Regions from separate parts of the Cupriavidus sp. GW822-FHT02D05 genome, predicted to be linked through region 1. Evidence: predicted binding sites of a transcription regulator. Region 1 holds the regulator's gene; the other holds the start of a gene.
The links. The regulator sigma-54, encoded in region 1, starts transcription at its own class of promoters, with help from an activator protein. The targets are predictions, from matches to a motif close to TGGCANGNAANCTGCTTT.

Region 2: the regulator sigma-54 is predicted to act here: its motif matches at 2,095-2,112, upstream of AC1RQK_RS28350 (phenol hydroxylase subunit).

Annotation. Positions count from the first base shown of each region.
Region 1 covers NZ_JBXAOE010000013.1:181,484-185,349, reverse strand. Annotated here, with positions in the region: gene lptA (lipopolysaccharide transport periplasmic protein LptA) at 1-322, shown strand, start outside; gene lptB (LPS export ABC transporter ATP-binding protein) at 369-1,154, shown strand; gene AC1RQK_RS19095 (RNA polymerase factor sigma-54) at 1,290-2,765, shown strand; gene hpf (ribosome hibernation-promoting factor, HPF/YfiA family) at 2,815-3,165, shown strand; gene ptsN (PTS IIA-like nitrogen regulatory protein PtsN) at 3,549-3,866, shown strand, end outside.
Region 2 covers NZ_JBXAOE010000024.1:100,776-104,641, forward strand. Annotated here, with positions in the region: gene AC1RQK_RS28335 (aromatic/alkene/methane monooxygenase hydroxylase/oxygenase subunit alpha) at 1-435, opposite strand, end outside; gene AC1RQK_RS28340 (MmoB/DmpM family protein) at 475-747, opposite strand; gene AC1RQK_RS28345 (aromatic/alkene monooxygenase hydroxylase subunit beta) at 758-1,753, opposite strand; gene AC1RQK_RS28350 (phenol hydroxylase subunit) at 1,842-2,060, opposite strand; gene poxR (phenol degradation transcriptional regulator PoxR) at 3,325-3,866, opposite strand, start outside.

The DNA of each region.
Region 1 (3,866 bases):
CGACAACGTCGACGAGTACATCGATGGCTGGGGCGACCGCATCGAATATGACGGCAAGCAGGAGTTGTCCAAGCTGATCGGGCGCGCCCGCATGGCCCGCCTGGCCGGCGCCAAGCTGGTCGACGAGATCCGCGGCGCGGTGATCACCTATGACAGCCGCAACGAGTTCTACACGGCCAGCGGCGGCGCCGAGAACGCGACCGCGGGCAGCCCGTCGGGCCGCGTGCGCGCCGTGTTGTCGCCGCGCCAGGAGCAGCCCGCCAGCGGTGCCGCAGCCAATCCGCTGCCGCTCAAGCCGGCAGCTGCCCCCGTCAACCCCTGACCTGACGCCGCCACGTCCCTGATCCACGGATTCTGACTTCACCTTCATGACCGCTACCCAAACCGCACCGTCCCAGCCCGCCACCCTGAAGGACAGCAGCACGCTGGTCGTGCGCCACCTGAAGAAGCGCTACGGCTCGCGCACCGTGGTCAAGGACGTGTCGCTCGACGTGAAGAGCGGCGAGGTGGTCGGCTTGCTGGGCCCCAACGGCGCGGGCAAGACCACGTCGTTCTACATGATCGTGGGGCTGGTGGCGCTGGACGAAGGCGATATCGTGCTCGACGACAAACACATCAGCGGCCTGGCCATCCATGAGCGAGCACGCATGGGCCTGTCCTACCTGCCGCAGGAAGCCTCCGTGTTCCGCAAGCTCAATGTGCAGGAGAACATCCGCGCAGTGCTGGAGCTGCAGCTCAACGATGGCAAACCCCTGGGCAAGGCCGAGATCGAGCGCCGGCTGGACACCCTGCTGGATGACCTGCAGATTGCCCACCTGCGCGACAACCCGGCGCTGTCGCTGTCCGGCGGCGAGCGCCGCCGCGTGGAAATCGCCCGCGCGCTGGCCTCCGCGCCGCGCTTCATCCTGCTCGACGAGCCCTTCGCCGGCGTCGACCCGATCGCGGTTGGCGAAATCCAGCGCATCGTCAGCTTCCTCAAGGCACGCAATATCGGCGTGCTGATCACCGACCACAACGTGCGCGAGACGCTAGGCATCTGCGACCACGCCTACATCATCAGCGAAGGCGCGGTGCTGGCGTCCGGGCAGCCTGAGGACATCATCGCCAACGAGTCGGTGCGCAAGGTCTACCTGGGCGAGAACTTCCGCATGTAAGGGCGCGCGGCGCCTGCCGCGCATCGCCCCCCGGGCGGCTTCGGTGTCGCCTTTTATCCTTCAAACGATCATAGCGACACCAGCGATAGCAATTTCCGTTCCATCAGTACGGAAGTTGGGCATAAAATAGGTCGCATGAAACCGTCGCTACAGCTCCGCCTCTCGCAGCATCTCGCGCTTACGCCGCAACTCCAGCAGTCGATCCGGCTGCTGCAACTGTCCACGCTTGAACTGCAGCAGGAAGTGGAACAGGCGCTGACCGAGAACCCCTTGCTCGAGCGTGAGAACGACTGGCTGGACAGCCCGTTGCGCGTGTCTTCGGACGGCTCGGTGAACCTGCAGAGCGCGCCCGCGCCAGCGCCCGCCGATGGCCAGGGCACCAGCGAGAACCGCCCCGATGGCGCGCCCGAAGCCGACGACAGCTACTCTGACAGCAATGAGGATTACGGCAGCGACTGGAGCCTGGACGACTTCGCCCGCCGCCCGCAAGGCGAAGACGACGAAAAAACCCCGATGCAGCTGCGCGACGCCGAGCCCACGCTGCGTGAACACCTCATGGAACAGCTGGCGCCGCTCAAGATTTCCCTGCGCGACAAAGGGCTGGCTATCTTCCTGGTCGAGTCCCTGGACGATGACGGCTACCTGAGCACCACGCTCGAGGAAATCTGCAGCGAGCTGCCGGAGGAGCTCGAGTTCGAGGTCGACGAGATCCAGGCTGTGCTCACGCTGCTGCAGAGCTTCGATCCGCCGGGCGTCGGGGCACGCAACGCCGCCGAGTGCCTGGCGCTGCAATTGCGCAGGCTCAAGCATCCGCAGCGCGAACTGGCGCTGAGCATCGTCACCAACCACCTCGAGCTGCTGGCGGTGCGCGATTACACGCGCCTTAAAAAGGCGCTGCAAGTGGACGAACCGGAACTCAAGGCCGCACATGAACTGATCCGCTCGCTCGCGCCCTATCCCGGCCATGCCTACAGCCGGCCAGAAGCGGACTTCGTGGTGCCTGATGTTTTTGTTCGAAAATTGAGCGGCGGATGGATCGCCCACCTCAACCCGGATGTGATGCCGCGGCTACGCATCAACGACATGTACGCGCAGATTTTGCGCGGTGCAAAAGGCGATGCAGGCGCGGCCGGACTGCAGCAAAAGCTGCAGGAAGCACGCTGGTTGATCAAGAATATCCAGCAAAGGTTCGACACGATATTGCGCGTCGCACAAGCCATTGTCGAACGTCAAAAGAACTTCTTCACCCACGGTGAAATTGCGATGCGCCCCTTGGTTTTGCGGGAGATTGCCGATACACTGGGTTTACACGAGTCCACCATCTCTCGGGTGACTACCAATAAATACATGGCAACGCCGATGGGGACTTTCGAGCTGAAGTATTTTTTTGGCTCTCACGTATCCACAGAAACCGGCGGCGCGGCCTCATCAACGGCAATCCGTGCGTTGATCAAGCAATTGATAGGAGCCGAAGACGCTAGGAACCCCTTGTCCGATAGCCGGATTGCCGAATTGCTCGGCGAGCAAGGCTTTGTGGTAGCACGGCGTACCGTTGCCAAATACCGCGAAGCGCTCAAGATTCCCGCGGTCAATCTCCGTAAGACTTTGTAGCCGAGCTGCATCGCCTGCCTGATGCAGCTCTTTCAGAAGGAGAAACGCTATGAACTTCAAGATCAGTGGACACCACTTGGACATCACGCCCCCTCTGCGTGAGTACGTGGAAACGAAACTGGAGCGTATCGTCAGGCATTTCGATCAAGTCATTGGCGTAAGTGTGCTGCTCTCTGTCGACAATACAAAAGAAAAGGACCGGCGGCAGTACGCGGAAATCAATCTACATCTCAAGGGCAAGGACATCTTTGTCGAAGCGCATCATGAAGACCTGTATGCCGCTATCGACGCACTGGTCGACAAGCTCGACCGGCAGGTGATTCGCCACAAGGATCGCGTGCAGAGCCACGACCGTGAAGCGGTCAAGTATCAGATGGCCGCATCGCAGATGCAGCAATGACCGTGCCTGGCGGCCCACATACCGGGCCGTCGGTGTCAGTCCCTTGAAAAATGGAATCAAGCCGCGCCCAGAGCGCGGCTTTTTCGTTGCAGCCTACCCGATCGGGCCACACAGGGGATTCCGCAACGCATATGTACCAGTGTATGCTGTGCAATACATGGTTGACCGGCCTAGCCATTCCGGTGCATGCAGCACCGCTTGAGCGCATCGGCTATTGCAATGCACAAAGCGGAAGCGGGCCTGCTCTATAATGGCCAGACGCCCGACACCGGCATGGGGGGACACCCGGTGGAAACCTCGGGCCTTGGTTTTTTACCTCTTTCCGCCCGGTGGGACGCCTCCTGGCCCCGGGCCTGCTTACTAGAAAACCCTGCGCATTCCACATGAATCGTTTGGCTAAATTGCTGCCACCCGGCAACATCAACCTCGACGTCAGCGTCACCAGCAAGAAGCGCGTGTTCGAACAGGCCGGGCTCCTCTTCGAGAACAACCATGGCGTAGCGCGCGCGACCGTGACCGACAACCTGTTCGCCCGCGAGTCGCTCGGGTCCACCGGCCTGGGCGCGGGGGTTGCGATCCCCCACGGCCGCATCAAGGGACTGAAGCAGCCACTGGCCGCCTTCATGCGCCTGGCCGAGCCGATCCCCTTCGAGTCGCCCGACGGCAAGCCGGTCGCGCTGCTGATCTTCCTGCTGGTGCCC
Region 2 (3,866 bases), on a different contig from region 1:
CATCTGGGTCTGGGCGTGGCGCAGCTCGTCGATCGACTGCATCTGCGCCGCCACCCGCGCGCCGGCGCCGCGAAAGTGCCGTCCGAGGTGGGCGTAGCCGCGGTGCGCCGCGTACTCCAGCGGCGTCACGCCGGTCAGGAACAGGCGCAGCGCGTTCAGGTAGCGTGGGTCCGAGACGTTGAGGTGGCCGTTGTTCTGCACGAACGAATCGATGATCGCGTACAGCTTGCGCTCCTTTTCCGACTGGTATTTCCAGTAGGCGTCCATGGTCATGCGGAACGGGTCTTCCCATTTATCCCAGTCGTGGATCTTGATGCCTTCGTACTTGTCGTAGGGAAAAACCTTGTCCATCGGCTCGTAGGTGGTTTCCCAGCCGAGGTCGCGCGTCATCGTGGCGTACTTCTCGCGCAGGTTGAGCTTCTTGCGTGCGTCCATGTTGTCTGTCTCCGTTGTTTTTGCTGTGGGCGGGCCGATTCAGGCGTTCCAGTGCAGGGTGAAGGCGTCGTCGTCTTCGTCGATGTTTCCCGACAGCGAAATCAGGTTCAGGTGGATCTCCTGCAGGTTCCAGTCGCGCCCGAGCTTGTCGGAGACCAGTTCGCGCAGGATGGTCAGGTGTCCCGGCGCGTCGATCTTCACCATGGCGGGAAACTGCGACACCACCGCGTGTGGGTTGGCCTCGGTGATGGCCTCGATGATGGGACGGGTGTCGTCGTTGCTCTGCAGCGCGATATAGACGTTGGCGGTCATGGCGGTTTCCTCAGGCGGCAAGGCCGAGCTTGTTAAGACGCGTGTCGAACTGCTCCACGCACAGCGCCACCACCTGCTCGCCGCCCTCGCCCAGCAAGGTGTCGGCCACCGGCACCAGCGCCTCGGCCACCTGCGCGCGTGCGGCGCGAGCCCAGCCGGACAGCAGCATGCGATTGGCATCGGACTCTGCCGCGGCGGTCTGGATCACCGCGTCGACCCAGCGTGCGTGCTCCTCGCGCCAGTCGTTCATGAACTCAGTCAGCACCGCCAGCCCGGTGCCGCAGGCGCGCACGATGGCCGCGTCGGCGTGCTGGTACACCAGCGGATACAGGAGCCCGTCGAGCACGAGGTTCTGGGTAACGAAGGTCTCGAACCAGTCCTCGATCACAAAGCTGCGCTCGACCAGCCGGCGCATCGGCTGCCACGCGGCGCTCTCCATCCAGGCCACCTTGGCGCGCTCCAGCGCCACACCGGTGTTGCCGTCGAGCAGCATGCCGATGCGCGACAGGTACTGGGCAATGCCCAGGCGATCCATCGCGCAGTAGGTGCAGGCCTGGGTGATGGCCGTGCCCCAGCCGTAGTCGGCGCAATAGAAGTTGTTCATGTTGGCGCCCCACTCCACATGGCGCAGCGGCAGCAGGCCGTCGGCCAGGCGGTCCTGCCATTCGGCGGGCAACGCCTGCAGCAAGCCGCGCTTTTCCACGAAGGCAAAGCTCTTCTCGGTGGCGTCCTGCTGGCGGCCGCGCGCCGTCACGTAGGCGCCGTAGAAGTACTGGCGCGGGTCCTTGAGCGCGTACCAGTCCGCCATCACGATCGCGGTGCGGCGCTTGTCGTAGATCTCGTGTTGCGAGTCCCAGGTCGGGCGGTAGTGAAAATTCACTTCCGACTGCACATCGTAGGTGGCCTCCTGGTAGCGCGAGGCGGGCTTGTCGCCAAAGCGGCGCGCCACATGGCCGTAGGTCTGGCGCAGCGGCTGGATCTGCTGGGTCTTGATATCGACTTGCATCGCTTGGTCTCCTGGGTCTTGCTGTTTTTATGTGGGTGGTTCTGTGCGTGGTTCGGTGGGTGGTCCGGTGCGTGGGGGCTGGCCGTGCTCAGTCGTCCTGATCGGGCGCGGGGATCTCCGGCGGCAGGAAGCGCACGTGGTTGACGCTGCAGAAGGCCTCGAACATCGGCTCGGGCATGATCAGCTCGACATTGAGCTCGGGGTCCGCCACGCTGAACGCGAACTGCACAAAGCCCTCGGGCGTGCGGCCATCAACGCGGACGAACCGGGGCGAGGCTTCAAACAAGGGGACCGACTGGTTGATCATGACGCTGCTCCTTCGCGTGGGCTGTATGGCCTCTATTGCGAAGAGCGTGCCAGCTGGCGCAAACGACGGCGCCACAAGGCGCGTCGGGATTCGGGCCGCGCTGGGTTTCGCGTTTACCCGGAACTGCGCGTGCGCCGGGGCTCAATCAATTGATGAAGTGGATGGTGGAATTTGATCAAATGATCAAAGGCCGCGCCGGGTGGCAGTTTGCGGGGAGCCAGGTGTGACTTCGCAAGGCTGCGGCGTTGCAACAAGGAAGGGGGTTAGAAGTAGGAGGGGGAAGGGATTGCGGGCGCATGCGGCGCAATAAGCGGGGTGGTTACTTGATTGGGGTGGGGATTGGTGGATGGATCAAATGATTAAATGGGTCATTGGGGGTGGGTGGCGGTGATTGTTTGAACGGTGTTGGCGTTTGCACCCAAGAGCCAGACGACATCGCTCTGCTGGGTTGGTCGCTCTTTCTTTGTACGGCGTTGGTTTTTGCACCCAAAGGCCATACGACATCCCCCTGCGGGGGCTGCCGGTCACTCTTCTTTGCGTCGGCAAAGAAGACTAACGAGAAGAAAGCCGACCCTGCCGGGAGCAGAACAATCGCGGGGGCGCAGGGCGCTGGTTTCGTCGTAGGGCCAGCGGTTCTGCTCGCTTCTGCCGGTACCGGTTTGACCGGCCACGAATCTGCCAGCTTCCGGGATTCGTGGTGAGGCCCCCGGTAGTAGACACCACTTGCTTCAAGCTGTCTGTCGCTCGCGGCGCGGCCGGCCACGAAGTTGCGAGCGCACCGGTTCCGTCGTGGGCGCGGTGGCACCGCCTTGATTAGCCCGAGACCTTCACCACCGCGCCCGCCCCACCACGAAACCATTGACGGGCGATGTGTCGCGGCGCTTCGTGCCGGTAACGGCAGATGGTCGAACGCTCACCGAGCAAAGCGATCAGGGGCTCCACCACGTGACCATTGGGTCATGCATTTTCGATGCCCTCCAAGCCGGTATGGCGAAGGCCAGCCAACACTCCGGGCCGTACGACGAAACCACCGATATTCGAGAGCCTTATTGCTCTGCTCCCGGCAGGGTCGGCTTTCTTCTCGTTAGTCTTCTTTGCCGACGCAAAGAAGAGTGACCGGCAGCCCCCGCAGGGGGATGTCGTATGGCTCTTGGGTGCAATAACCATCGCCGTTCAAAGAAACAGCGACCAACCCCAAAGGCCGATGTCGTACGCACTTGGGCGCAAGATGCCACCGCCGATCAAACAACCAGCCACCATACGATCAACGCCCCCCTCCCCTCATCTTCCACCGATACGCCAACTGCGGCCGCGTAATCCCCAGCAACCGCGCCGCCTGGCTCATATTCCCATTGGCGCGCTGCATGGCCGCCTCCATCAACACCGTCTCCACATCGCCCAGCGCGAGCTGCTGCTCAGCCATATGATCGAGCAAGCCATGCACGGCGGCCTCCCGCAGTTCGGGCAAGGTGCCCTTGACGCCAAGGCGCGGCGCGGTGTCCATGCCAGGCGGCGCGCTGGTCGGCAGGAACAGGTGGTCCGCTGATATCTGCCCCCCGTTGCTGGCCAGGATCACGCCACGCTCGATCACGTTCTCCAGCTCGCGCACATTGCCCGGCCAGTCATAGCGGCGCAGCTCGGCCAGCGCGCGGTCGGTGATGCCGACGATCTTCTTGCCGTGGCGCGCGCCGTAGCGGGCCACGAAGCGCTCCACCAGCAGGCGGATATCGTCGAGCCGCTCGCGCAGCGGCGGAATGGTGACGGGGTAGACGTTGAGCCGGTAATACAAGTCCTTGCGGAAGGTGC